DNA from 3 places in the Pseudarthrobacter sp. NIBRBAC000502771 genome. Region 2 is predicted to be linked to each of the others. Evidence: riboswitches for the same ligand, from Rfam matches in the RefSeq annotation. Region 2 holds a riboswitch; each other region holds the start of a gene.
The links. A riboswitch is a leader RNA that binds a small molecule or an ion and turns the genes downstream of it on or off. The one in region 2 is predicted to bind cyclic di-AMP.
Positions count from the first base shown of each region.

Region 1 (9,504 bases), 1.8 Mb from region 2:
CCGCGGTCACGCCGTCAGCCTCTCTCGCTGGCACCACCAGGCGACAGGCGTTCTAGCGAAGGATCAACTTGGCCAGCACGACGAAGAGTCCAGGCAGGAAGAGCACCAGGCGAAGGAACGATCCGACTGCTTCGGCGGCCCTGACCTGTTCCGGCTCTGCCGGCACCGCGGTGTCGTACAGTGCTGCTGCGATCCGAAGCTGGTAGCTCAGGACCTCCTGGCGGAAGATGAACCACACGACGGCGAGGACCATCATGGCAAAGCCGAGTTCCACGGTGATGCCGGACACCGCGGAGGGCGAGGTGCCGATTCCGTAGACCACGGCGATGTAAAGACCGGCCGCGGCCACGGCCACGCAGCTTGCAAGTCCCCAGCGGTGGCGCACCCCTTTAGCTGCTGTCTGGTCCTGCCGGTTCGCCCCGGCGCGCGGTCGGTCGGCCGCGGTCCGGATGCCGCCTCTGGTCAGGGCAATCCCCGCTGCGATGGCGGCCGCAACGATGGCCACACCGAACAGGAGCAGGAACGGGTCACGCATGGTCAGGCCCTCCTGTCCCGGCTGCCCTGGGGCCGGGCATCGGACGGCTTCCTGGGAGGCAGCTAGGATCTGCGCTTTCAGTGCCATGTGGTGCGCCCATGCTCGTAGACATCGCGGCTGCGCAGCGCTGCCTGGCGGGAGACTTCGGCGAGGCGGACGCGTCCCGCCGCCCGGTACAGGTCACTGGCCCATTCGAACTCGGCGGCGGCATCCCCGTACCGTGCCTCGTCGAAAAGGCGTCTGCCGATGTGGTGGCGGACCAGAGCCTCTCTGGTGCCCGTGGCCGCCAACCGCAGCGCTTCCTCCTGCAGTCGGGCGACGTCTCCCCACCGGTACCGGCGTTGGTGGGCATGGGCGAGGACCAGCAGCGGTTTAAAGCAGTCTTCAGAGCTCTCCAGCAGCTGGTGGCCCTCTTCCAGGGCCTCCTCGTGCCGGTCCAGCAGTGACAGAATCCACACACGCTCCAGCATGGGGCAGTCCCCGAGCCGGGCTTCCACAGCGTCCCGGTCCACGATGACATCGCGCAACGTGGCGGGATCTGTGCGCCAAATATCGCCGCCCGCCGTCACTCCACCATGCCTACGGTCCCGGGAGCGGCCGGACTCTGGGCTGTCCGGTGCCACATCATCCGTTGGCCCCTCCGGTGCAGGGAGCACCGGGTTCCGGTGCCTTGGGTGACTGGGCATAGGCGGCGATGAAGGCCGTAAGGCGGGAGTCGCTGGCTTCCTGCACCGCCAGTTGCGCGCCCCAGGCTGTCGCCGTGACGGGCGCTTTCTGTTCCTTGTCGGGGCTGAGCAGGACATAGGGCTTCCCTTGGGCCAGATCGGTGAGCTCGGTGACCTCGGCGGCCGGCAGGGCAGGGTTATAGGTCAGCCATACGGCGCCGTGTTCCAGGGAATGGACGGCGCGTTGTTCACTGATGGGTTCGGTGTAGACGCCGCAGTTCGTCCACGTGGCTGAGTGGTTCCCTCCCACGCCCGGCTGCTGGGGGTATGTGACGGCACCCTGGACATGATCGCTGGATAGCCCAGTGAAAGTCTGCAGACCTTCGATGGGTTTTTTGGCTGCCTCAGCGGCGGCCTTCCGTTCCCGAATGGAGCCGGTGACGGCAACGGCGACGACGACGATAGCAGCCAGCACCAAGCCGAAGCTGCCGTAAAGGAGGATGCTCCATCGGCGCTGTTTGGCTTTTTGCTTGGCCCGGACAGCGGCAACGATCGCCTGATGTTCTGCACGTCGTTCTCTGGCGTTGCTCATGCGGATGCTCCTTTGCGATGCTGGGCGGAATCCTCCGAATTATCGGCGTCCGCCTTGCCGACGGAAGAACGGGGACGTGACCTGAGGCGCTGGAAGAAATCTGTTGATGCCGAGGATTGCATGGGGATCCGTCATTTGATGTAGGAGAAGAGGGCCATCATGCCCCGTTCTGCGTGGTAGGCGTTGTGGCAGTGCGCGAGCCATTGGCCGGGGTTGTCGGCGTCAAAGATGACGGTGACGGTCTGCTTGGGCAGGACAATGACAGTGTCTTTACGGGCCCAGTCGAGGCCGACCTGGAAGGTATGCCCATGGAGGAGGTGCATGGGGTGCCACATGTCGCTGTCGTTAATGAATTTGACCTAAACTCCGTTCCCCCGTCCTGACCTTGAAGGGCTTGTCGAAGGGCTTTTTCATATCGAAGCGGTGCCCGTTGATATCTGCCTTCATGCCCTCGAAGCGGCCGCCGGTCTGACATCGCCGGAGGCCGTTCACCGGCTGGTCAAAGTGACCTTGGCCGGGCTCCGCCCGGTGCCCTGAGCAGGAAACGTTTCCTTGGGACCTGCGCCTGTCGGCAGCCCGGGACCGGCCGCCGCGGTCCACCCCGGGGCTGTCAGTCTGGGCTCCGATCAAAAGTGCCACAGGCGCACCGGTACATCAGCACGCCCCCAGATAGCTCAGGGGCGTGACTGACCAATGCCTCCGGGAAGAGAAGTGCAGGCATTTTGTCGGCTGGGACCAGACGCATAGGCTCACCGCAATGCATGTGGGTGATCAGCATTCGCCGCAGTTGCGGGTCGTCGACTGTGCTCCCGGACGGGGCAGCTATCCCGGCCAGGGTGCTGCCGGCGGGTGGGATGGACCCTTGACTCGGGGCTGAGGACTGCCTGGGTTTCATTTATTCCTTTCGACGGACGATGGCGCCACGGTCGAAGAGATCCGTGGCGCTGGTCGCGCCCATACGCGGATTAACGATTCGACTGGCATTTTCATCCCCTGGATGCTCCGGTGGCAGTGCTCAGGGACGCATTGGGGTTGCCTTAAGTCCGGGATGCTGCAGGGCAGGCCTTCCCGCGGGTGCCGGAAGGCGTTGGATCTCCGGTCACCGTTGGGTAGGGCCCTGGGGCAGGGTCAGCCGAGCGAGCTGAGAAGGTCGTTGCATGCCTTTTCGCAACGGCGGCATGCCTCGGCACAGAGCCGGCAGTGTTCATGCATGCCTGCGTGTTGTTCGCATTCCTCGGCGCAGGCTTTGCACGCTGTGGCACAGGCCTGGAGCACCGCGCGGGTGACGTTGGCATCAAAGGCGGTGTGGCGGGAGAGGACGTTTGCCGTGACCGCGCAGATGTCTGCACAGTCAAGATCGGTGCGGATGCATTTGGTCAACTCGGCGACCATGTCTTCGCCGAGGCAGGCATCAGCGCAGGCGGTACAGGCCTGTGAGCAGTCAAAGCACGCTGCAATGCATTCGGCGAGCATGTGCTGATCGATGCCGCCAAGATCCTTCGGGTAGGCATCGAGCATCTTGTGGGTGCTTCCGTGTGTCATTTCTTTCTCTCTTTCCAATACTGAACGGGAGGAACCTGGTGCGGAGACCGGCTGATGTTTCTGATGTGCCGGCTGTTTGGCTGATGTTCTCTCTCGGGCCTCCTTCTGATCGCTGAAGGCAGGACCCAAAGGGCGGCCGCACGCGGTGTTTACGCCAGCCTGGTCGAAGGGTGCCACTTGCAGGCCCTATGGCCTGGCGTTCGCGCGGCCGGACGTGGAGAACGTGCCCTTTTATGTCCGACTGACAGACAGTTGAGTTAGGGTTAGCGCCTGCCGGCTCAGCGGTGCTTGGGGCCTGTTAGCGATGTGGGATGCCGGGGGCCGGGCGCGCGGACCCGCGAAATCAGGGAGGAGCACTCCGGGCCTTGGCTGCGCCGCGTCGGTCACAGCAACGGGCCACGACCGTGGACTGACTGACCGGGTGTCTCCGGCCTCGTGGCACCCGCTGCGCGGGACCCCGCGGAGCACGTCGGAGGCGGATTGGGCTCCGACCGGCGTCACTCTGTCCGAACGTCCCCGAGGATTCTCCTGTCCCCCGGGGATCAAAGTCTGGCGCTGGCGCTGTGCGGCGGAGTAAGGGCTAGGGTCGGACACCCCCACCACGTGGGCCTGCCCATTACAGAAGGCAACTGGCCCGGCCACTAGGAGGACGATCACGAGGCAGGAAAGGACAGCCCGCAGCGCCGCAAGCCTGCGGACCAGCAGTGGAGGCGTCGAACGTTGAAGGGCCATCTGGTCTCTCCTGGGGGCAAGTCTCGCCCAGCGTATCCTTCCGGTGCCCCGCCAGTCACCATCCCTGCCCCCTTAAGCCCGGAGCGCCTTTGATAACGGATTTGTAACCTACGCCGACGCTTCGCTAGAGTCGTACCAACACATACCCCCAACGGGTATGGATGTGACCGCTTCGCCAAACCCCGCCGGCGGTCCGTGATCCTGATCTTTCTCAGGCGGGGGCGGAGGACCCACATACGGTGTGCCATGGTGCACCTTGGGGTGAAGCCGACCCTGTGACCACGCGTCCCAATCGCGTCCTGCAGGGCAGCCGGACAGTCCACTCGTCCGAATCCGACAGCTAACTTCGCCGGCGCCGAGAGGACCGCTATCTTGTCTGCCCAGCCAAAACACGGCCGTCGCCGCGCACTTCCGGCCGCTGCCTCAGCACGCCGCCCGCCGTTCTTCCGTGAACCCACGTTCCGGCTCCGCAGCCAGCAGTTCGGCCTAACAGCAGCCGTCACGGGAATGATCGCCCTCACTGCCCTGTCCGCGGCGCAGGCAGACCCCGGCAGCCGCGCTGCGGCCCAGCCCCGGCCAGCCGCCGTGGCAGCCCCGGCCCCGGAAACGGCGGTCACGGCAGCAGCCGACACTGTCCTCACATTTGACCGCCCGGAGGTGACCTCCCAGCCAGCGCCTGCGCCCGCTGCGCCGGCGCAGCCCGCAGGGGCGGTCAAAGCACCCGAGGTCGCCCACGCCCCGGCATCCCCTTCCAAGGGGTTGCGTGCCCCGCTCGCGTCGATTAACGTCAGCTCCCCCTTCGGCTTCAGAACCAGCCCGATCACCGGGGCCGCCGCGGAGCTGCACACCGGAATCGATTTGACCGGTGCGTGCACGACGGCGGTCTTCGCCGCCGGTTCCGGCGCCGTCACCGAGGCCGGCTGGAGTCCGTACGGCAGCGGCAACCGGATCGTCGTCGATCACGGCAACGGACTGAAGACCACCTACAACCACCTGTCCACTATCGGTGTCTCGGTCGGGCAGTCCGTGGCTCAGGGCCAGCAGATTGCAGGGGTAGGCACAACCGGTGCCTCCACCGGCTGCCACCTTCACTTCGAGGTCATGGTCAACGGCCAGACCGTCGACCCGGCTGCCTTCATCTAAGAGGTAGATGGCTGCGCTGACTGCTGTGAAAAGCGGCAGCCGCGCAATGAAGCGGTACAGTAGCGGGTGCGTCCTGCACCCTGTTTCTCTGCGGTCCTGACGGACCGCGCTCAGCGGGCTCGGGCGGATTACGCACGAGGGCCATCTGCGGGCGCCCACACAACGAGCCGGACAAAGGACTATACAGTGCAAATCCCAATTGTTGCCGCGGGTCTTTACGCCTTGGCTACGACGCCGGCCCCGGCTCCAGGCAACGAGGGTCTGAGGCCAGGGCTGGACGCGGATCAGGTAACTCCCGGATTCCTGGGTTTCGCGATGACGGCGTTCATGGTCATCGGAGTTGTCCTGCTCATGGTTTCCATGACCAGACGAATCCGGCGTGTACGTTACCGAGCGCAGTTCGAGCAAGGAAGCGAACCCGTTTCGGAAGAAACGGATGATGCCCGCAGCCAGCCTGGGGTCAACGAAACCGAGGCGACCAACGGAAGCGGACCGGGCGGTGAGGGCCCCGGACGGGGATGAGCCCGCGGCTCCCGCGGCAGGCCGTGTCGCCCAGGTACCCGGTTGGGTGGTTCCTCGCTCAGCACATGGCCGTGAAGGCCATGGCGGGCGTAGCCCCGGCCGGGGGAACTGAGTGCCTGTTGGTGCTTGGCCTCACTTTGCCGTAGTGACGATCAGGACAAGACGGCCAGCATGATGTCTGCGCCCAGAATCAGGGTGCACACCACAATGGTCAGTGTTCGCCCCCGCCGTGTGCGGGACTCCACCCGCAACGGGAAGAGCAACTGCCGGCCCAGGGTGTAGACCATGATGGAGCCGACGAAGACCAGCCCGGGAATGCTCGGTGGCCCTGCCAGCGTCACGGCCAGCGTTCCGAGGCCGATCAGCAATGACAGAAACGCCTCATAGAGCTGGACAGGGTACCTAAGCCGTCCTACCCGACGGTCCGAGGACCATAGCCCCCATCGCGAGGCGGTGGGGCGCCCGTAACAGCACCCGCTAAAGAAACATCCGGTCCGACCCAGGGTCATGCCGAAGAAGAGTCCGACCGCCGTCGCGTCCAGGATCCGGCCCGTCGGCAATCCAACGACCAGCGACCCGACGATGATGGTGGCCAGCGCACCGGCCAGGAACCCCTGGATGCACGCACCGGTTTTGAAGAACCCGCTCAGCGGCTGGCGGTTCAGGGCAAGCGACCAGAGCCGGGCACACACCCCGCCAACCGCGTTGGCCAGTACGGTGAGCCACACAGGAACTGCCGGGTCAATGCCCTGCCTGGTCAGGAACAGGGCCTGAACGAGAATAGCCAGGACCGCGCCCAGACCCAGTAGTACAGGCCAGGACCAGGCGTGGACGCCGGGCCCCTGGGCGAGGGCGTGAAACCTGGTATGAACCGAGGCTCGCTGCGGCAGGCATCCACTAAGAGCTGCGGCGCGACGCCGAGGGTCACTGTCGTTACGGGGGACCGGCGTCGCGGTGACATTCCATACCCCGCCGGTGATTCCGGATATGCGGGAGGTGACGGCGATCCGCCCGGTTCCCGGCTTGATCGAGTCGACATCTTCATACACTTCGAATCGTTCCGGCGGCGCCCCGACGCCTCCATCGGCCCGGTTACCGAAAAACCGGACAGAGAGATCATTCGGCCCCTCCCATGCGGCGGTGTCGAGCCAATACGTGGCGACCAGCCCCTGCGGCTCAAGCGGGTCGAAGAGCTTGGTACTGCGGCCTGTTTCTTTGGTGAGTGAGTGCGCGGTCGGGGCTGGCTGCGCTGCGGCAGATGGGCGGCGCGGGCCGGGACGTGCCGGGGTATGCCTGGCCGGGGAGTGCCCGGGTCTTTTCGGGGCCGGCCTCCGCCGTTTCTTAGTCATCGTGAATATGTCCTTCTGTGATGCGACCGCAGGGGATCAGAAAAGCGGTGAGATACGGTCGGAACGATTGGACAGTTGTCCGGCGTCCACAGGGCTTTCCGTCCCTCCTGGGGACGTCGTGCCGCGGTGGGGTCGATTTGGAATGCAAGGCTCATTCGGCAGGGCTGGAGATTTCCTGTTCTGTGCTACCGGGCTCATTGACGGCACGGGAAGCGGGACCGAGCACGAAAACCGTGGCAAATGAGGCCAGGGCGGCGACAATCACAACTCCTGTCAGCATCTCCAGGGACCACAGGACGCTCCGTGCCATGTTTGTTGCCAGGAGCTGGCCCGGCCAAACCAGCAGGGGCAGCAACGAAGCCAGCACAAGCTCCTGTGGGCGAAGCGGGACGCTGAGCCGCCGCAATGCAAAAAGAACGACATCGAGGAGCGCTCCGGCCGCCAGGGCTGCGATCACCGTGCCCATGTTGCGAAAATCCCCAAGGACGGCAGCCAGCAGGGCTACCGAGGTCACCACGATCAGTGCCGTCCCCGGCCTCGCGAGCCGGAAACGAATCAAATACGCCAGGGGAACGACGAGGATCAGCGAGGTCAGCACGTAACTTGCCAGACCCGCCGACGCTAAACCTTCCGCAATGTTGTGCGCATCAGTACCCTCAGGTGCGTGCCCGACGGCGACGGTCGCTGAATCCGTGATGAATCCGGAGAGAAAGCTCAGAGCGAACGCCGCGATGCCGGCGATCCCCAACACACCCAGCGTCGGCGCCAAGCGCCCGCTCATCGACAAGGGGAGGGCCCGAAGACGGAACGCCCGGACCGGACCTGACAGCAGGAGGGCACCACCCATGAACAGCAAAAGATGCGTCGGACTCAGCAGCGCGTCGAGTCCGAATTCCACCCCGAAGATCTGATGCCAGACCATGTCCAAAACGCCGCTCACCGCGAACAGTGCGGCACCGACAGCGGCCAGTCCATAGCCGGCGGGGAGGCGGGCGGGGCGATCAAGCCTGTACCGTGTTGCGGTGCGTCTGCTGATGACAGCCAGCCACACGATGAGCAGCAGCAGCCCCCCGTACAGAAGTGCATGCCACGGGGTGAAAAAGGAGTCCGGAAGACCGAGAACGTGAGCGCGTCCATCCAGATAGACGGCCGTGACAACGGCGATGCCGAGAGCCGCCGCGATCAGGTCTTCGGCAGCGGTGCTGGCGGGCGTGTTCTTGTGCGGATCTGCTCCGGAGCGTTTCCCCGGCTGCAGAGGCTCAATTCGGGGGTTAGAAACCATACCGACCTCCGTGAGATGGATCCATGCGCTTCGCATGCGGTCGTTCCCGCCCCGACCCCGGTCGTTTGTGGAGTCTGGGCATTTGGGCTCTCGCGTCACGAAATGTGGCGTTCAATAAATCAAAAATATACCCCCGGGGGTATTTGTCAAGGGTGCAGCGGGTCTGCTCCGCGGCTGCCCGCATCCTCCGTTGTCATGGCCTTCGGAAGCCAGCCGCCACATCCGAGGCTCCGCGGCCTTCACGCCGCTTATTGCAGCCCCTGCCCTTGGTTCCGCGTCGGCCCGGCACCGTCGCTGAGGGGCTTGATTGAGGGGAACGTACTGGGTTATGGCCAGCAGGATGCCGCTGTCCTGGTCGTCCATTGGTGACGTTCTGGCCTGCCCGTTGCTGGCCTTCCAGTGCGTCCCCGAAGAACGAAGCGGTGGCCAGACCTGTGGTGTAGCCGACCACCCAGGTCGCGCCGTTGTTGTTCGATGTCCCGGTCTTCGCCGCCACGGGTATCTGGGATGGGATCTTCGGGTTGATATAGACTCCTGAGCCGCGTTTGAGCACGTCCTGGAGTACGTAGTTCATGCCCCTGGCAACGTCAGGTTTAACGGCTTCCCTGCAGGAGGCTTCCGGCACCGGAAGCTGGCTGCCGTCGGCCGCGGACACCGCCTGCAGCGCCCTCGGGGCGCAGTACTGACCGTTGTTTGCGAAGGTTGCAAACGCGCTGGCCATATTCAGCGGGGACACGCCAATGGCACCGAGCAGATTCCCGAGCTGGTGCATGTTGACGGGGGTGCCATCCAGACCGTTGCGGATTCCCACGGCGTCAACCACCTTCTGAATTCCGCAGAAGTCCAGCTGCGCCGCGGAGGCGAACGTGGCCGTATTGATCGAGTTGTAGAGGCCGTAGTTGACCGGCATCGAGCGGTAGTACCCGTCTTCAGCGTTCTGGAGGTCGTCGGTTGCGTCCAGTCCGGCGGCTTTTTGGGCCTTGCTGTATGCGCCCAGGACTTTACCGCAGGTGACGAAGTTTCCCTCACCACGCCTCCTGGAGTGGTGCCAGCTGGCAGCACGAGGATGCCGCTTCCGGCCCGACGGCTTGTCCTGATCGGCGCAGCCTGCATGCTCGTGGGGATTCTGGCAGGCCGGTTCA
Region 1 is NZ_CP041187.1:3,614,547-3,624,050, reverse strand. It holds gene NIBR502771_RS16895 (hypothetical protein) at 53-535, opposite strand; gene NIBR502771_RS16890 (hypothetical protein) at 613-1,104, opposite strand; gene NIBR502771_RS16885 (DUF3105 domain-containing protein) at 1,160-1,792, opposite strand; gene NIBR502771_RS16880 (multicopper oxidase domain-containing protein) at 1,924-2,127, opposite strand; gene NIBR502771_RS16875 (four-helix bundle copper-binding protein) at 2,921-3,334, opposite strand; cyclic di-AMP (ydaO/yuaA leader) riboswitch at 4,230-4,433, shown strand; gene NIBR502771_RS16870 (M23 family metallopeptidase) at 4,439-5,209, shown strand; gene NIBR502771_RS16860 (prolipoprotein diacylglyceryl transferase) at 5,884-7,080, opposite strand; gene NIBR502771_RS16855 (hypothetical protein) at 7,232-8,362, opposite strand; partial or broken gene NIBR502771_RS21040 (penicillin-binding transpeptidase domain-containing protein) at 8,556-9,374, opposite strand; gene NIBR502771_RS21035 (hypothetical protein) at 9,429-9,504, shown strand, end outside.
Region 1: linked by a shared signal. The riboswitch ahead of NIBR502771_RS16870 (M23 family metallopeptidase) and the one ahead of NIBR502771_RS04725 (peptidoglycan DD-metalloendopeptidase family protein) in region 2 are both predicted to bind cyclic di-AMP.

Region 2 (9,504 bases):
TGCCGCGCGGTCGGTGCGCCGCATTTCCCTGGTGTCGGAGCGGGACCACATGATGGCGACGCCGATGGCGATGAGCAGGGTGGGGACTTCGCCGATGCCCCAGGTGATCGCTCCGCCCATCTGTTGATCGGCAAGGGGTGACAGTCCCCAGTCCCGGCCCAGGCCGGTGAACCAGTCCGGTTGCAGAAGGGTGGGCGAGCCCATCAGCGTCACGCCGAAGAAGGCATGGAAGGCCATGGTTGCCAGCAGCAGCAGGAGCCGCAGCGGGTAGGGGGCGCGGCGTGGCAGCGGGTCGGTGCCGATCATCGAGAGGATGAACAGGTAGCCGGTCATCAGGAAGTGGGCGGTCATGAGCTCGTGGCCGGCGTGTTCACGCAGTGCGAACCCGAAGGCGTCCGAGTAGTAGAACAGGACGATGGAGCCGGCGAAATTGGCCGCGACGAACAAGGGGTGGGTCAGGATGGCTGCAAGCCGGGAATGGACCAGGGTCATGATCCATTCCCTGGGTCCGCGGGAGCCGTCCCGCCGGGGGGCCAGGGCGCGCAGGGCCAGGGTGACCGGGGCGCCGAGGACGAGGAAGACGGGGACGATCATGGTCAGGGCCATGTGGTCGACCATGTGGGCGCTGAAGAGGACCCTGCCGTAGACGGAAGGGCCGCCGGATGTGAAGAAGACCAGCGCCGCGAGCCCGGTGAGCCAGAGTGCTGTCCGGATCCACGGCCACTTGTCTCCGCGCTGCCGCAGTCGGTGTGCGCCCAGGAGGTACAGGGCGGCGGCGGTGGCGGCCACGGCAATCCACAGCCAGTCCGGCCGCCAGACGGTGAACCAGCGCGCCGGGGTCAGCTCAGGGGGCAGAAGGTAACCGGTCAGGACCTCCGCCGGGGTGAGAGCGGCGCGGATTTCTTCCCCACCGGGGGAGGGGTGCGGCTGAGTGCTGCGGCGAGGCCACTGACCGCGCCCATGATCAGCAGTTCGGCGAGAATGAAACGCCACAGCAGCCGGCCTGTTCCCGGCCCGTCATTCCGGTCCAGGGCGGGAATCAGACGCGTGCGGTGCAGATATCCGATGATTCCCAGGACGATGACCGCCGCGGTCTTGGCCAGGACCAGGACGCCGTACGCGGAGGCGAGCCCTTCGGGGAGGGGAATCCGGATCGAGGCGTTGATGACACCGGAGGCTGAGACCAGGATGAAGGCGAACAGGGCCAGGGACGAAAACCGGCGCAGGACAGCGGCGGTGTCCTTGCCCAGGGTTGTGCCTGCGGCGGTAAGGGCGATCAGTCCGCCGAACCAGAGGCACACCCCGACCAGGTGGAGTCCCAGGGAATTGGTGGCCTGTTCGTGGTCGGTGCCGCTGGAGGCGTGGCCGATGAGGATGACGGGCACCAGCCCTCCAATGGCCAGCAGTGCCGCGGCCGCCAAGGGACCGGGGGAGCGGGCGCCGAAGACCACGGTCGAGACCACCGCGGCGATGATCACGACCGACAGCCACGCGCTTCCGCTGGGCAGTTCGGTCATGTAGGCCACAAGGCCGGCGGAAAATTCTGGGCTGCCGGAAACCGGCACGCCCGCGATGTCGGCGAACCCCAGGACCAGGACTGCCAGGGCGGAAAAGGTCCAGGTGATACTGGCGGCCGAAACCAGGGTCATGATCCGGGTAAAGGCCGGGTGCTCATCGGCCGGGTCCTGCAGAGCATCGCGGGTTCGCGAAGCGCGTCCGCCACCTTTGAGGGTGGGCGGAATGATAAAAGCGGCAAAGACGAGTCCGCCAATCGTTGCCGCCGCCGCGACATTATGCACACTCTGCGCCACTCCGTATCCCCACTGAACCAGCGCTCCCGGGTCCCGGGTCTCGGCCGGAAGAGTTCCCCTGCCGTAAGCGGTCGCGGCGAGAACCACCGCCAGGGCGATTACGAGGGTGGCTGCCAGCCAGACCGGCCCGGGTGAGACAGCCGGCCTCTCCTGTGATGCGGAGGCTTTGAGCGCCACAATAATTCCTAACCTGGGGTCCTGGTCCCGGTCCGAACGGGCGGGGAGGGAGCGCGTAACGAAGCACAGCCGCGCGACACCAGATTATCTGTAGAGTCGTTCACACGTTAATCGCCGTGGCCGGGACGGGAACACACGCTCGGCCAGCCCCCTGGTCCACATGCCGCAAAACCATGACAACCGCCGGGCTTCAGCAACGCAAAGGTAGCCTAGATGGATGACGCAGATTCCACCCCGAGCCTCCTCCTCCGGCCCGGAGTGTTCCGTCCGGCTCGTCAACGCAGACAAAGTCGAAGCGGTCAGATCCCGGATGCCGGGGGATGCGGATGTGGCCGACCTGGCGGTGATCTTCGGACTGCTCTCGGACCCTGGACGGGTCCGGATCCTCATCGCCCTCCTCGAAGGGGAAATGTGCGTCTGCGACCTGGCAGCAACCACGGGGCTGCGAGTCCGGTGTCTCCCACGCCCTGCGCCTGCTGCGCGGCCCGCGGGTGGTGCAGGTGCGCCGTTCAGGCAGAATGGCCTACTACTCACTGGCCGATGCGCACGTTCGCATGCTCCTCGATCTCGGCCTGACGCACGTCGGGCATACAGGGCAGGACCGGTTGCGCGTGATCGAAGGCGGCCAGGAGCCCTGACCAGGACAGGCACAACCGAGCAGCGGGAGAGCCGGTGCTGCGATGTCTGAGCCTGAGATTACCGGTCCGGTCTGGCTTCCATCGCTGCCGCCGTCCCTTCCCGAATACCTGGCCCCCAACCTGCAGCCTGTCCCGCTGATCCCTGCCCTGACGCTTCTGGCCGCGGTGCTTTATCTGGCAGGGGCGATCCGGTTATGGCGGCAGGGCCGGCGCTGGTCCGTGGTGCGGACCTGTTCCTTCATGGCCGGCTGCCTGGCCGTCATCGTGGTCATGGGAGCCGGCATCGAAGGGTACGGGCTGCGGATGTTCTCCATCTTCATGTTCCAGCAACTGACACTGATGATGGCCGTTCCACCGCTGCTGGTGGTTGGCTCACCAGGAACACTGCTGCTGCGGGCGACACCGCACAGCAGGCTGGGCCGCCGCGTCCTCAGAACAGCGCTCTGGGGTTTGCGTTCCCGCTGGGGACGCGTGGCGATTCACCCGGGCTTTATGGTCCCGTTGTTCCTGCTCAGCTTTTACGGTGTGTACTTCTCCGGCCTGGCGGACCTGCTGCTGCCCAACTGGTACGGCCATATCGGCCTGGAACTGATGTTCCTGATCTCCGGGATCCTCTTCACCGTGCCGTTGATTTCCGCTGACCCGCTGCCGAGCCGCCAAACCCACTTCGGACGGATGATCGATATCTTCGCCGAAATGCCGCTCCATGCCTTCTTCGGGGTGGTCATCATGATGGCCACCGCACCCATGGTGAAATTCTTCGCCACCCCGCCGCCGGGCTGGAACGTCAACCCGATGACTGACCAAGGCATAGCAGGTGGGCTGGCCTGGTCCTACGGCGAGTTGCCCGGAGTGCTCCTGCTGATGTTCATTCTGGTCCGCTGGCAACGGGAAGAAACCAGGTCCAATGCCAGCATTGCGCGGGCAGAGCTGACAGAAGGAACCCCCGAGCTGGACGCCTACAACAGCTACCTGCAGCAGCTGGCGGGCAGGGAGGACCCCCGCCGCTGATCCGGGCTTGCCCCCGCCGGCCCGGACGGGTGGAGATACCAGTGGAAAAGTTTTACAAAGCGTAGAAGTCAACCAACCTTTTCGTTGTTATCGGTTTGTGATATCTGCGCCGGACCCCGTAACGTTGATTCAGGCTTTTCTGTAATAAGCCTTGGCTCCGCATGCTCAGCCCCGCCGGCGGTGCCAGACTACGAACCCACCCGGCGGGGGCGGAGGACCCACTAACGGCAGCGTGCTGCCTTGGGGTGAAGACGCAACAGCGGACAGCGGCCATGAGGGCCGGTGCCCCAACTGCGTCCGGGCTTTTCCTTGGCCCGAACCCGACAGCTAACTTCGCAGGCGCCGAAAGGACTCCGCTGTGCCCCGCTCCAGCCATGGCCGACGCCGTGCCCTGCCCCGTGACCACTCCCGACCCCGCACTGGCACAACCAGTTCTTCGCGCCGGGCCGCCCGGCCGGCAGCACCGTCCCCGCGCCCTGCCTGGCTGCCCGGGGCCTCGGCTTTTGCCGCTGTCGTGATGCTGGCGGCCGGCGTTCCCGCCGCCCATGCGGGACTTATCGCCGCCGGAGCCGTCACCGCCTCCGCCCAGCAGGGCGCCGTGGAGGCCGCTCCGGCGGTAGCGGCGCAGGCACAGGCAGTTATCACCTATCCCCGAAGTGATGTCGGCACCCGGCCGGCCGATCGACCGGCAGTGCCAGCACCCGCCGCGTCAGGATCCACTGCCGGAAGCCCCGCGGTGGTTCCGCCCGCTGGTGCGGCTTCACCTCCGCCGGCCGCATCTGCGGATCCAGCCCTGGGTGCGCCGCTGGCCGGCATGTCCATATCCTCCCCGTTCGGTTTCCGGACGAGCCCGATCACGGGCGGGTCCGGTGAATTGCACACGGGGTTGGATCTGGTGGCTTCCTGCCAGACCGCTGTGTTCAGCGCCGGCACGGGGACTGTCGTGGAATCCGGGTGGTCCCCGAACGGTGGCGGGAACCGTATCGTGGTGGATCATGGCAATGGAATGAAAACCACGTACAACCATCTGTCCTCGATAGATGTCCCGGCCGGATCCACGGTGGCCAAGGGCCAGCGGCTTGGCGGGGCCGGAACGACCGGAAACTCCACCGGCTGCCATCTGCACTTCGAAGTCGTCCGCAACGGCGCGACCGTGGATCCCCAGGGCTGGCTCCGGTCGTGACCCTGATGGAGCCTGGCGAACAGGGGAGAGAAGCGTTGCCACTGCACCGGCACCGGAAGCGGCTGTGGATTGTTTTCGTCACAGTCGTTGCCCTCACTGCCCTGGGGTTCTTCGCCCTCGGCCGGCTTTCCGCGGCCCCCGCCCTCGTCCCTGACACCGGCGCCGACGCCGGTTTTGCCCGGGACATGCAAACCCATCACACCCAGGCGGTGGAGATGGCCCTGCTGATCCGGGACAAGTCCGATAACCCGGAGCTCATGGCGGTCGCCTACGACATTGCCACCGCCCAGCAGCACCAGAACGGGCAGATGTTCGCCTGGCTCCAGGACTGGGGCCTGACCCAGGCCGGCTCGGCACCGCCCATGTCATGGATGACGGCCGGGGGTGCACATCCAGGAACCGGTGCCCCGCACGGCAGCCAAGGGCCGGTCACCGAAGGTGACATGGAAGGGATGGCCACCCCAGAACAGATGCAGGCGCTGCGCGAATCCTCAGGTGTTGATGCGGACCGGTTGTTTACGGACCTGATGATCCGCCATCATCAAGGAGGTGTGGCCATGGCCTCGGCTGCTGCCCGCTTGGCGGAAACGCCGAAGGTCCGTGACTTCGCTGCCCGAATCGTCGAGGCTCAGACAGCTGAAATCACGGCCCTCGAAGAGCTCCGTAGCCGACTTTGACCCCGCCACAGAAAGAGGGACCGCCGATGCCCGGAAAACCTAATGCCTACGAGGAGCGAAAAGCTCTCCTGGCCGCGGTACAGGCCAAGCAGCGGGCCGCCCGGAGACGTCGGGCTTGGCTGCTTTACGGCACCGGCACGGCCGTGGTGCTGGCGATCCTTGCGGCGGTGACCTTCGTCGTGGTCGGCGAGGTGCGGCAGCGCGACCAGCTCAACGCCGCGGCGTCCCGTCCCATCGACGGGGAGCAGGACTACCCCGGTGAGTCCAGGAACCACACCAGTGATCCTGTCAGTTATCCCCGGACTCCTGCCACCGGCGGAGACCATGCGCCGGTCTGGACGAACTGCGGGATCTACACCACGCCCGTTGAGCAGACCCGGGCAGTGCATTCCTTGGAACACGGGGCGGTCTGGCTTACCTACCGCCCGGATCTGGCCCCGGACCAGCTCGCGGCACTAACGGACCTGGCGGGTCAACAGGACTACCTCCTGCTCAGCCCGGTCGCCGGACAATCCTCCCCGGTGGTCGCCACAGCGTGGGGGAAACAGCTTGCCGTGGACAGCGGCAGCGATGAGCGCTTGGCACCGTTCATCAAGAAATACCGGCAAGGCCCGCAGACACCCGAACCGGGGGCCGTCTGTTCCGGCGGCATGCAGGGCTGAGATGCTGCGCGAGAAGGACCGGACCCCAATGGCCTACGGATTCCTGCTGTCCTGGCGGTGGCTGGGAATCCTGGGGATGGCCTTGCTGTTTGCCGCTGCCTGCGTAGGGCTTGGCAACTGGCAGATGGACCGGCGCAACCAGGCGGTCACAGAGATCCGCCGCGTCCAGCAGAACTATGACAAACCTCCCGTGCCGTACGAAGAAGCCAGCCGCTACTTCACCACCGCGGACCCGGACGCGAAATGGACGACCGTATCCATCAGGGGTCACTACATCCCCGAGGACCAGCGGATCGTGCGGAACCGGCCGAACTACTCGGCCGCCGGGTACGAGGTTCTCGTGCCGTTCCGCCTGGTCTCCGGTGAAACGATCATCATCAACCGCGGGTGGGTTCCGATCGGAAACAACAGGCCCGGCTACCCGGATACGGTTCCTGCACCGCCGACCGGAACTGTCGGCGCAGTGGTACGGATCAAACCCTCGGAGGCCGAACTCGACCGCGATGCTCCGGAGGGTCAACTCGCCAGCATCGACCTGACCACCTACGCGGCCCAGCTGGGATACCCCGTCAAGACCGGCAGCTATGGGCTCATGGCCACCGAAACCCCCCAGCCCCAAATCACTCCTCAGCAACTCGCTCCACCCAAGGTGCAGGAAGGATCAAACCTCTCCTATGCAATGCAGTGGATAACTTTCGGGGTGCTGGCCTTTGTCGCGTTCGGCTACATGGCCCGGCAACAGGCCCGCATCGGCAGGGAGGAACGTGACGATGCGGAACCGTCCGACACCGGAGCACACCGGATCCAACAAGGCAAACCACGCCGCCCCCGCTCCGATGACGAGGAAGATGCTCTTCTGGATGCCATGGGACTTTGACCGGCAAAGCCCGGCCGGCGTCCGCGGCACCAGCCTGAGGGAGGCTGCCCGGTTCGGGGCAGGGCTGGCTGCAGGGGCGGCGGCCGGCCCGCGAACTGTCACTTGCGGTGCACCGCGTGAAGCTGGGTCTACGCCCGTGGACCCGACCGTGATCACCATTCCTCCAATGTGGCGGCTCACTGGTTGCCGACACGATGGGCGGGGCGGCAATGGTTAAGGCCGCCGCCTCGGACCTGAGCGTTGCTGCCCAGGACTATTTGAAACTCGTCTACACCGCGGGTGAATGGTCCGATGCGCCGGTGACCATCGGGATGCTGGCGGATCGCCTGGGCCTGAGCATGTCCACGGTCTCAGAGGGCGTCGCAAAGCTCGTGCGGCAGGGCCTTCTCTCGCACGCCAAGTACAGTAACGTCAGCCTCACCCCGACCGGGCGGGCCTGCGCGCTGGTCATGGTGCGGCGGCACCGCATCTTGGAAACCTTCCTGGTCAAGACCCTGGGTTATGCCTGGGATGAGGTCCACGATGAAGCCGAGTCCCTGGAGCACGCCGTGTCCGATGAGCTGATCACCCGGATTGACCAGGTCCTGGGGCACCCCGCGGTGGACCCGCATGGTGATCCGATTCCCACCGCAGAAGGCCGCATCGACTACCCTGCTGCCGACCGGCTCACCGCGGCCGGCCCCGGTGAGCCGGTCATGATTCTCCGGGTCAGTGATGCCGACCCCGAGCTGCTGCGGTACTTCACCGGCCTGGGTTTGTTCCCTGGCACGATACTGACCGCGGATCAGCCCAAACCCTTCACCGCAGGGCTGACCTTTCATGTCACCGGCGGGAAGAACATCGTTCTCACGACCCAGGCCACGGACGCACTCTGGGTTTGCCCTGCCACAGCCTGACCGCCACCCTTCCAGTGCGGAAGGGAAAGGATTAGGCCTGGCCGGTGATGGTCAGAATGATCAGGACACAGTTCAGTCCCACAATCAGCGTCGCGCTGGTCCAGCCTGCGATTTTCAGCGGTGTCGAGTCGGTGTGGATACCCATCACCTCGCGTTTTCCGGTGAGCCGGATCAGCGGTATCAGGGCGAACGGGATGCCGAAGCTGAGCAGCACCTGGCTCAGGACCAGGGCCAGGGTCGGTTCGATCCCGGCGCCCAGGATCAGCAGGGCCGGGTGTAAGCGGCCATGAAAAACTGCCCATAGGCGGCCACGTAATTGCCCACTGACGGCCAGTAGAACTGCCCAGCGGTGGCCATGAGATCTGCCCACTTCCTTACTGAACCTGCCGCGTCTTAAGCGGCAGGGGCCTCTCCCCGGGATTTGATGACGGTGTCTAGTCGCACCAAATGTCGTCCCAGGAAGAGGCCCTGTATGAAGCATGACGGAGAAATCATGGAAATTCTTGCTGCCTACGATCTGACCGGATCGTTGCGCGCCACCGCGGAGCTCACAGGCTGCTCGCACCACACTGTTGCCAGACACGTCGCAGCCCGTGACGCCGGCCGGCCAATCGCAGAACCAGCGCCCCGGCCCAGGGTCACGGACGCCTACCTGCCCAAGATCGAGGAATGGATCGAGGCGTCCAAGGGCCGGATTCGCGCCGACAAGGCCCACGAGAAGCTCCTCGCCCTGGGCTATGAAGGGTCGGAGCGGTCCACCCGCCGCGCGATCGCTCAGGTCAAAGCCGCCTGGCGGCTCGGACACACCCGCGTCCACCGGCCGTGGATCACCGAGCCCGGGATGTGGCTGCAGTACGACTTCGGCGACGGGCCACGAATCGGCGGCGTGAACACCATCCTGTTCGTTGCGTGGCTGGCGTTCTCCCGCTTCCGGATCGTGATACCGCTCAGGGACCGCACCGCGCCGAGCGTGTTCGCAGCCCTCGACCGGTGCTTCCGGATCCTGGGCGGAGCACCGACGTATGTTCTGACCGATAACGAGAAGACCGTCACCACCGCCCACGTCGCAGGGGTCCCGGTGCGGAACCAGCAGACCCTGGACTTCGCCCGCCACTACGGGGTCACCGTGCTGACCTGCCAACCCGCAGACCCCGCCACCAAAGGCGGAGTCGAAGCGTCGGTGAAACTGGCCAAAGCCGACCTCGTGCCCACAGACACTAACCTGAGGCCCAGCTACGCCTCCTTCGCCGAGCTCGAGGCCGCCTGCCAGGTCTTCATGGACGAGGTCAACAACCGGGAACATCGGGCGACCCGCCGCAAACCCGCAGTAGTTTTGGCGGAGGAAGCGCCCCGGCTGCACCGGGTCCCGGAGACCGCGCATACGGTCGCGTTCGGGCTGGCCCGTATAGTCCCGGAGAACACCCCGATGGTCTCCTTCGAGAACGCCCAATACTCCGTGCCGTCTCATCTGCTCGGCGCGAGGGTGTTCGTCCGCTCCCACGGCACCGGGCCTGATGAACAGGTCATCATCGTCCACCACGGCCCGACCGGCCCGGTCGAAGTCGCCCGCCA
Region 2 is NZ_CP041187.1:981,744-991,247, reverse strand. It holds gene NIBR502771_RS21205 (cytochrome c oxidase assembly protein) at 1-789, opposite strand, end outside; gene NIBR502771_RS21200 (copper resistance D family protein) at 867-1,988, opposite strand; partial or broken gene NIBR502771_RS04735 (ArsR/SmtB family transcription factor) at 2,206-2,626, shown strand; gene NIBR502771_RS04730 (cytochrome c oxidase assembly protein) at 2,669-3,637, shown strand; cyclic di-AMP (ydaO/yuaA leader) riboswitch at 3,819-3,991, shown strand; gene NIBR502771_RS04725 (peptidoglycan DD-metalloendopeptidase family protein) at 3,996-4,820, shown strand; gene NIBR502771_RS04720 (DUF305 domain-containing protein) at 4,826-5,497, shown strand; gene NIBR502771_RS04715 (DUF3105 domain-containing protein) at 5,524-6,159, shown strand; gene NIBR502771_RS04710 (SURF1 family protein) at 6,188-7,036, shown strand; gene NIBR502771_RS04705 (metal-dependent transcriptional regulator) at 7,246-7,932, shown strand; partial or broken gene NIBR502771_RS04700 (divalent metal cation transporter) at 7,964-8,212, opposite strand; gene istA (IS21 family transposase) at 8,405-9,504, shown strand, end outside.

Region 3 (9,504 bases), 670 kb from region 2:
TGCCCACCCTGACGAATTGCGGCAGCAGTTCTATCAAGCGCTCGCCGGAGTACCTTCCGTCCGCGGATTGGAACTTCCCTATGGGCCATACGGTGGAGTCCGGTGGCCCGCCGGCGCTCCGGGCAACTGGTCCGCTGTGGTTACCGCCATTCCCGGCACCATGCAGCGGCTCAAGGCGTCGCCAACGTTCGGACTTGCGTCCGGCGATGCCGCGGGCAGGACGGAAGCGCTGCACTTCGTCGCGGGGATCCACGCGTTGGTGCTCCAGTTGAAGAAGGAGGGCCGGGAGGTGGAGGCCGTCGAGCTGCACTCCGCCCCGTATCCCGGCGCTGACCCGTCAAGGTTCGCGGAGTCCCTGGAGCAGGTCCTCGAATGGGAGTGGGGAGCCACCAAGCTGCTGGTGGAGCACTGTGATGCGCCCCGGCCCGGAGGCACGCCCGAGAAGGGTTTCCTGCCGTTCGGCGAGGAAGTGGACGTGCTCCGCTCGCTCCGGGAACAGGCGGGTGGCCGGGTGGGACTCGTTATCAACTGGGCACGGTCGGTCATCGAAACCCGGGACCGGGACACCGCCGTGGAGCACATCGCGCACGCCCGCGAGGCAGGGGTTCTGGCGGGGCTGATTTTCTCCGGGTGTTCCCCGGAGGAGACGGAATTTGGTTATCCCTGGATGGATGCCCACCTCCCGCCTGTGGAAGTTGAAGGGGCGCCGTCCAGCTCCCTGCTGAACCGTGCGGAGATTAGCCGCTGCAACAAGGCCGCAGGGAACGTACCCATGCATGGGTTCAAGATCGGCCTGCCCCGCCAGGGGCTCTCCGTCGAGGAAAGGGTGGAGCGGCTCAGGCAGATGTGTGCGCTGGTTGAAGGGGATCTTCCGGGCTGACGCAGCCGGTGGTGATATCGAACCGGAACGTCCTGCGTCGCCGTACCGGCGAGGCAGCGCACATCCCTTCAACCGAAAACTCGAGTTCCAGGATGTCCCGCCCGGCATCCTCTGCCGTCACGGTGTATGAGGGGTGGCTTGTGAAAAAGTGAAATATCCGACGCTAAGGTTTTGCCGGTCGTCGTAGTGGCCTGTATTTGCCGGGTTTGATGTGGTTGGCGCGCGGCCAGGTGTAGTCGCCGGTGAGGTTGATGTGTTCCCAGCCCAGCGGTGAGAGGAACCGCAGGAGGTCCGGGTCGATGTCACCGCCGTCGCTGGTCAGGGTGGCGACGGTGCGGTCCAGGTAGACCGTGTTCCAGAGCACGATGGCTGCGGTGAGAAGGTTCAGCCCGCTGGCGCGGTAGCGCTGCTGCTCGAAGGAACGGTCGCGGATTTCGCCGAGCCGGTTGAAGAACACGGCCCGGGCGAGGGTGTTCCGGGCCTCGCCCTTATTTAGGCCGGCGGTGACTTTGCGGCGCAGGCCGGGGTCCTGGAGCCAGTCCAGCAGGAAGAGGCTCCGTTCCATTCTTCCCAGTTCCCGCAGGGCGAGGGCGAGCCCGTTCTGGCGGGGGTAGGCGCCGAGTTTGCGCATCATCAGGGACGCAGTCACGGTGCCGGTTTTGATGGACGCGGCCAGGCGGAGGATCTCGTCCCAGTGCAGGGCGATCGTTGTGGTGTTGATGCTCCCGCCGATCAGCGGAGCCAATGCCGACAGCCCGGGATCGTTGGTGGGTGTGTAGAGGCGAGTGTCGCCGATGTTGCGGATCCGTGGTGCGAACCGGTAGCCGAGCAGGTGCATGAGAGCGAAGAGATGGTCGGTGAATCCGGCCGTGTCCGTGTAGTGCTCCTGGATCGCCAGGTCGGACTCGTGATAGAGCAGCCCGTCCAGAACGTAGGTCGCGTCGCGGTCACCAATGTTGACGAGTTTGCTGTGGAAAGGCGAGTACTGGTCCGAGACGTGCGTGTAGATCAGCCGTCCGGGCTCGGTACCGTACTTGGGGTTCACATGCCCGGTGGACTCGGCTTTGCTGCCTGCACGGAAGCGTTGCCCGTCAGAAGACGAGGTCGTTCCGTCACCCCATTGTGCGGCGAAGGGGTGGCCGTGCTGGGTGTTCACCAGCTCCGCGAGGGCGGCGCTGTAGGTTTCGTCGCGGATGTATGAGGCCTGGTGGCGGTCCAGCTGTCCGTACGTGACACCGGTGCAGGACTCGGCCATTTTCGTCAGTCCCAGGTTGATTCCGTCAGCGAGGATCGCGGTGAGCAGCAGTTGCCTGTCCTTGGAAGGCTGGCCGGATTTGAGGCTGGTGAAGTGGCGGGTGAATCCGGTCCAGCTATCGACTTCCATCAGTAGGTCGGTGATCCGGATCCGCGGGAACATGGCGCTTGCCTGGTCGATCAGTGGCTGCGCATGTGTGGGGACGATCGTCACCAGAGGGGTGATTTTCACACCTTTCTCGGTGACTAGCACCCCGGGGAGTTCGTCGCGGGCGGCGAGGTCGTTGACTTCCTTCAGCCGCTTCTGAAGGAGGGCAAGCCTGCCCTCGAGGTACTGGGTGCTTCCGTCGGTCGTGATCAGCGGCAGCTTCCCGGAGTTCTTTATCCCGGTGTAGTCGTCGCTGGCAAGAAGGTAGTCATCGAAGTCGCGGAACTGGCGTGATCCGGTGACCCATATGTCCCCGGAACGCAGGGCATTCTTCAGTTCAGCGAGGGCGCAGAACTCGTAGAAGCCCCGGTGGAAGCCGTCGTCGGTGAAGACCAGCGGCTTCCACCGGGGCCGGATGAACGAGGTGGGTGCATCCTCCGGGATCCTCCGGGCGCCGGTGGTGTTCAGGGTGCGGATGACGTTGATCGCGGCCAGCAGGTCCTGTGCCGCGGGGGCTGCGTTGAGGTCAAGGACGGCAAGAAACGCCGGCGTATAGCGGCGCAGCGTGGTGAAGTGTGCGCTGACGAGGGCCAGGTGATCTTCGAAGGCCGGCCTGGTCAGTTCCTTGGCCTGGGCGATGCTTTCGGCCAGGGATTCCCAGCCGATGGCTGTTTCGATCGCGGCGAAGGGGTCTTCGCCGTTTTCCTTCGCCTCAAAGAGGGCATCACCGAGCCTTGAGTGCATGCGCATCATGGCTGTGACGGTGGAGCGGGACGCAAGCGTGGCCTGGTTTTGTTTGTTCTGCGCTGTCCGGATGAGCCGGCCAATGATCCTGTCGTGCAGATCGATGATTTCGTCGGTGACGGTTGCCATGCTTTCCACGGCCATGGCAAAGAGGGTCGCGTACCGGCGGGTAGGTTCAAACTTGGCCAGATCCGCCGCGGTCATCGCTGCCCCCTCCCGGGCAAGCTTCAGCAGCCTGTTCCGGTGAACCAGCCGGGCCGCCGCACACGGGAGATCAAGGGCACGCCAGGTGGTGAGCCGGTCGATGTGCTCGTTCATCGCCCGTGCGTTGGCGCGCAGCGGTGCCTGCCGCAGCCAGCCGATTTCAGTCGATGAACTCTCAGGGCGACGGAGAAGCAACCCGTCCAGTCGTTTGCAGTGGTCCGCGGACAACTGCTCACACAGGGTGGCGTAAATGTTCCGGTTCGCCTTGGTCAGGGCCTGAGCGCAGGCCCGTTCAATGACGCTGACGCCAGGCAGAGCGACCTTCCTTGCCCGCAGGAAGTCCCTCGCGCCTTCGACCAGGAGCAAACCCTTGTCTGTTTGCGCAGCCACGGCGCCCACGTGCTCCACGAGCTGGCGGAAGTCTGCAATTCCGAACGCTGACATGCCCAGGTACGCGCGGATCTCTCTCCCGTGCTCCTGCCGCGTTTCCTCACGGGTTCCATACTCGTCCCAGGCCTCGGATGAAACGGACAGGCGGGATGCCAGCCAGGAAACGACTTCAAGGGGCACTTGGGTGTCTTCGGCCAGCTGGATCCCCGGGTGACGCAGTAGAGCCAGTTGGACGCTGAAGCCCAGCTTGTTCGCGTCTCCGCGACGCTGGCGGATCAACGACATATCCGCCTCACTGAGCGTGTAGTGGGCTGCGATGTCCTCTGTTCCGGTGGGTATTGCCAGGATATGGCTACGCTCGGCAGCCGTGAGCAAAGAGCGCAGAGCCACTTCAGAAGCTCTTATCTGCTACGCCGCCGTGCCCGGCGGACATGCTGCCGTTCTGCTGTGACATGCAAGGCCCGCCGTTCATGGTTTGGCGAGGTGCCGGTAGATGGTTGGCCGGGTGACGCCGAACTCCTGGGCGATGTGCTCGACCGTGTGTGCACGCTTGCCGTCGGGCCCCTTTTCTTCATACATTTCGCGGGCCAGCCTGACCTGACGGGGGCCTAGTTTTGGTTTCTGCCCGCCGGTCCGCCCCCGCGCACGGGCAGCGGCCAGACCGTCACGGGTCCGTTCAGACATCAGCGCGTGTTCGAACTCGGCGATAGAGCCAAGTATTTGGAAGAACATCCGCCCCAGCGCGGTGGAGGTATCGATGCCCTGGTCCAGGACCACTAGGTCAACACCACGCACCTGCAGCGTATTGGATAAGTCGATGAGGTTTTCCAGCGACCGCCCGAGCCGGTCGAGTTTGGTGACGACGAGCTGATCACCCGCCCGGTTGGCCGAGAGCAGCGCTTTGTCGAGTTCGGGTCTGCGGGCGAGTTTTCCGGAGGCTGTGTCAATGAAGATCTGCTCACAGCCTGCCGCTGTCAGGGCGTCGTGCTGGGCTTCGGGGTGCTGGTCATGGGTTGAAACCCGTCCGTATCCGATACGCATCCTCAAAATGTATCAGTAACCCGGCTGGACGTTACATAGAAGGGTACACGCGAAGCATTACAAATGAGGTCCCGTGCTTCCGCACTTCTTCGAACTCGACTGGGAGCGTATTGCGAACGATCGTTACCGGTCAGGCGGAAGATGCTTATTGCCACTCTTCCGCGGGTTTGGTCCCTGCAATGATAGGCGACGACGAGTAGTCCGGTGGCGAACATGATGGCGAGACCCCGCCCGTAGTGGCGCGCTCACCCGGCGCAGTGACGGCCATTCCGTATGGATAACGGAATTATTACCGTCCGGGCTGGTCGGCTATAGTTGACCGGAAGCATCGATACCAAAACGTTACCTGATCCGGAGCCGAGCTCTGCCAGCGGATCAGGTGCACGAGTCACCAACTGGCAGAGGCGGAGGAACCACAACCGGCAGTCGCAGGACTGCCTCGGGGTGAAGTCCGTCAGCAGCAAGCCCTCGTCCAGATAAGGATCCTTCCGGGGACATCTCTGCGCAAAGTGCTTGTTACGGCGGACCGGGTCTTTGAACTCTCTGACCCGAATCCGACAGCTAACTTCGCAGGCTATCCAGAGAGGAAAAAGTCTTGGCCACGCAATACTCCAGGGGCCGTCGACGCGCGGCAGGCCCCGCTTCGGCGCGTCGAGTGACCGAGGCGTTTACCGCGGAGAGGCCCCGCGATCCGCAGCGCGAAGCACGCCGTCGCCGGGGACCCTTCCGCCAGATCACAGATTTCGCCGCCTCCAGCGGCGTCGGCCAAAAGGGCGGCATGGCGTTGGCAGCAACGGGCCTGGTACTCACCGTGAGCGTTCCGGTGACCGGCCCGGTGATGGCAGCGCAGGAACCCGTTCAGGCCGCGTCCGCCGTTTCCGCCGCCCCACAGCCTGAAATTTCCGCGGCGCCCGGAGCCCGGATCGACTTCAGCCGCTCCATCGTGGCCACGAAGGCGGACCCGGACGGCAAGCTGAAACAGCTACTCAGTGCCCAGTCGGCCGGTTCCATCACCCGTGCAGCCTCCGCTGGAACTCTTGGCAATCCGCTCGCTGCGATGACCGTGGTTTCGCCGTTCGGGTACCGGGTCAGTCCCATCACAGGCGGCTCAGGGGACTTCCATCGGGGAGAAGACCTCGTGGCCCAGTGCGGCACTTCCGTCCTGGCCGCTGCCGCAGGCACCGTCACCTTCGCAAGTTGGGACCAGTATGGCGGAGGGAACCGCGTGGTCGTGGATCACGGCAACGGCCTGAAAACCACCTACAACCACCTGTCTTCCTTCAACGTGACCAATGGACAGAAAGTGTCCCGGGGAGACGTGGTGGCCTTCAGTGGAACCACGGGCGCCTCCACCGGCTGCCACCTGCACTTCGAGGTTGAAGTCAACGGTAACGTTGTCGACCCCACCGGCTGGCTCTAGATTCAACCGATGGCAAGCTCTCAAATCGTAGTGACGTGCCATGACCTGAATGTGACATTGTTTCCAAACCCCGGCTGATCTAGCTGTACCCAGCCATCAGGTTGGTGACCCTCGCGTGATCGGGGTGTCCTTGATGGCGGCGTGGATGCGTTCAGAGTTGTAGTAGTTCAGCCAACCGGTTCCGGACGGCAGTACGACGGTGCCGTATTCCGGCAGGCGGGACAGTCGCCTGGGCGTGCGGGGCGGGCGGAGCGCAAGGCTTTCCAATGGGCCCGGGCCCTGGGCAGCATACAGCCGATCAGGGAAATGAACAGCAGGATGTAGGTCGCGGAGAACCAAGCCGAAGAATACACGTCGTAGAACTGCAGCGCGTCAAGGATTCTCCCGAAGTCCGGGTTGTCCCTTGATATGGCGGGGCACGACGGCAGGATTCGCCGGACGCTTCGGGAAGAGTGAGCCCGGGACAGCGGCCACGGCCAGCAGGAGCGGCAGGAACAAGGTCGTGCGCATGCTGGGCAGCTGGGTCCAGGCCCAGCGCAGCATGCCGGAAGCCCAAGTGGCGGGGGAACCGCGGTCGCGGCCTCCGCGGGAGGCCGACTGGCCCCCGGAGCCGCTGTGCACAGGCATCGGCTACTTTCCGATCGTGGCGGCGCGGTGCGGTTCCATTGACCGCATCTTCTACAATACGTAGAAGTGATGTTTAATGGAGGCGTCAATCGCTGCGTGGCCGGGCCCTTTGACCTGGGCGGCACGGGTGCCCTTCGGGCATGAGGTGGGCATCACCGGCACTCCGGCCGTAGGCATCCAAATGCCGCGAGGCCCGGTTCATTCCCAGAAAACCACAACGAAAAGAGAATCAAAGGTGGCGACCGACTACGACGAAGCGCGACCCGATGTTGCAGAGTCGCGCCATGCCACGCTTCAGGCGCTCCGGTCCGCGAACGCCCCGGATGCCCGCAGTGTGGTCAGCGCGCTGGATGAGGCTGACACGACCGACGGTGTGGAACTGCCCGGGGCTGACCTCTCCGATGAGGTACTGGCCATAGAGGTCATCCCGCAAAAGGATGACGAGTTCACCTGCTACTCCTGTTTCCTGGTCCGGCACCGTTCACAGATCGCCATCGGGAGTGACGGCTACGCTTCCTGCCTCGAATGCGAAAGCTGACTCTTTAGACCACAGCCGGAACCAGCATTGCTCCGGCCGCGTGTGGACCGGAACGTACGCACCGAACCTAGCTCTCGCTCTTATCCGGAACGATCGAGGCGGCCGCTGGTCCCGTTCACCGGCGAAGATCCCGAGCCTTTCGGTTTGGGAAAAGCCATCACGTAGTCGGTTCGGCTGCGGACACCTGCATGCTGCGCCAGCGCGGCCTACCGGTGTGGCAAAGAGGCTGTACCAACTCAGTTGAGACAGTGTCTCCGCGGCAGCATCGTGCAGACCGGACTCCACACCAAACCCGCCCAGATCGACGCCATCAAACTATCCGAGAACGAACTGAGCATCCACGGCAGCTGGTGCTTCAGCATCAACGACTGGCCGCGGATAATCCGCCTGATTGCCCGGGCAACTACCCGGTCAGCAAAGCCATCACATCCACCATCGACATCAAGGACGTCGTGCCGCTGGGCTTTGACGTACTATCGGACCCCCAGGGAGCGGAACTAAAGATTCTTGTCCGCCCCCTGATCGGGCGCCCGGGACCAATTCGCGGAAAACTGGCGCTAAGCCGTCCACGTCGCCGAACGGTACCGATCGTTGCCGTACGCCGGCAAACGGCCCATGAGCTCGTTCCGGATGCCCGTGCGATGGGTCGGCCCCACTTCCGTGCACTCTTGGTCGGGCATCTACGATAACAACATTCTATTCCGCTATCATCGATATATGGCGATTCAATTTGAGGTTCCGGCGGATTCCTGCGGCCAGCTCGATCCCGCGGCGGCACTGTTCCATTCCCTAAGCGACCCGACCCGACTGAGCATCGTGAAGCGGATGGCCGGCGGGGAGGTGCGCGTCGGTGACCTCACGGGAGAGCTGGGTCTGGCCCAGTCCACGGTCTCGGCGCACATGGCATGCCTGCGCGACTGCGGCCTCGTTCAGGGCAGGGTGCAAGGCCGGAGCGTGTACTACTCGCTGTCCCGTCCGGAGCTGATGGACATGCTGGCCCAGGCCGAGGTCCTCCTCGCCGCCACCGGCAACGCGGTCAGCCTTTGCCCGAACTACGGCACCGGAAGCGCCGGCGCCGTCCTGACAAAGGAGAACGCACGATGAGCGACGCCTGCTGCAGCGACGAAAAGCCCGGGACCGGGGAATCCGACGAAGAAGAGGAGGCCGTCGGGTTCTGGCAGGTGAGCGAGGTCCGGGCGGCTGCGGCCTCCGGTGTGCTGCTGCTCGCGGCGTGGATCACCTCATTGGCCGCGGGTCCGGAGTGGCTGACGCTTCCCCTGGAGATAGCGGCGCTGGTCGTTGCCGCATGGACGTTCGTTCCCTCCACACTCCGGCGGCTGGTGAAGGGCAAAATCGGTGTCGGCACGTTGATGACGATCGCCGCGGCCGGCGCGGTCGCCCTCGGGCAGTTCGAGGAAGCGGCCATGCTGTCCTTCCTCTACGCCATTTCCGAAGGGCTTGAGGAGTACTCCCTGGCCAAGACCCGGCGTGGTCTGCGGGCGCTGCTGGACCTGGTCCCGGCCGAAGCAAAGGTCCTGCGTGGCCGCACCGAGGTCACGGTCGCCCCGGCCGAACTGGTCCTGGGGGACCGGCTGATCGTCCGGCCCGGGGAACGGCTGGCGACCGACGGCAGGATCATCACCGGTCGCACCTCCCTGGACACCTCGGCGCTGACCGGCGAATCCGTCCCGGTCGAAGCCGGCCCCGGGTCCGAGGTCTACGCCGGGTCCATCAACGGCACCGGCCCGCTCGAGGTCGAAGTCACCAGCACCGCGGAGAACAACTCGCTGGCCAGGATCGTGCACATCGTCGAGGCCGAGCAGTCCCGCAAGGGGCCCGGGCAGCGCCTGGCCGACTCCATCGCCAGCAAACTCGTTCCCGGCATCCTGATCGCCGCGGCCCTGATCACCGTCTATGGCTTCATCGTCGGCGAGCCACTGCTCTGGTTTGAACGCGCCCTCGTCGTCCTGGTCGCCGCCTCGCCCTGTGCGCTGGCCATCTCCGTCCCGGTCACCGTCGTCGCCTCCGTCGGCGCCGCCAGCCGCATCGGTGTGCTCATCAAAGGCGGCGGCGCCCTGGAGACCCTCGGCAGGATCCGCACCATCGCCCTGGACAAGACCGGAACCCTGACCCGCAACCAGCCCGTCGTGGTTGACGTCGCCACCACCGGCTCCGCGACCCGGGAAGAAATTCTCGCCCTCGCGGCCGGGCTGGAAGCCCTCAGCGAACACCCGCTCGCCCGCGCCATCCTCGCCGCA
Region 3 is NZ_CP041187.1:1,654,966-1,664,469, forward strand. It holds gene NIBR502771_RS07735 (DUF4862 family protein) at 1-880, shown strand, start outside; gene NIBR502771_RS07740 (Tn3 family transposase) at 1,044-4,010, opposite strand; gene NIBR502771_RS07745 (recombinase family protein) at 4,089-4,661, opposite strand; cyclic di-AMP (ydaO/yuaA leader) riboswitch at 5,007-5,252, shown strand; gene NIBR502771_RS07750 (M23 family metallopeptidase) at 5,257-6,081, shown strand; partial or broken gene NIBR502771_RS07755 (cytochrome c biogenesis protein ResB) at 6,256-6,624, opposite strand; gene NIBR502771_RS20695 (hypothetical protein) at 6,584-6,772, shown strand; gene NIBR502771_RS07760 (DUF4193 domain-containing protein) at 6,944-7,246, shown strand; gene NIBR502771_RS07765 (helix-turn-helix transcriptional regulator) at 7,964-8,350, shown strand; gene NIBR502771_RS07770 (cation-translocating P-type ATPase) at 8,347-9,504, shown strand, end outside.
Region 3: linked by a shared signal. The riboswitch ahead of NIBR502771_RS07750 (M23 family metallopeptidase) and the one ahead of NIBR502771_RS04725 (peptidoglycan DD-metalloendopeptidase family protein) in region 2 are both predicted to bind cyclic di-AMP.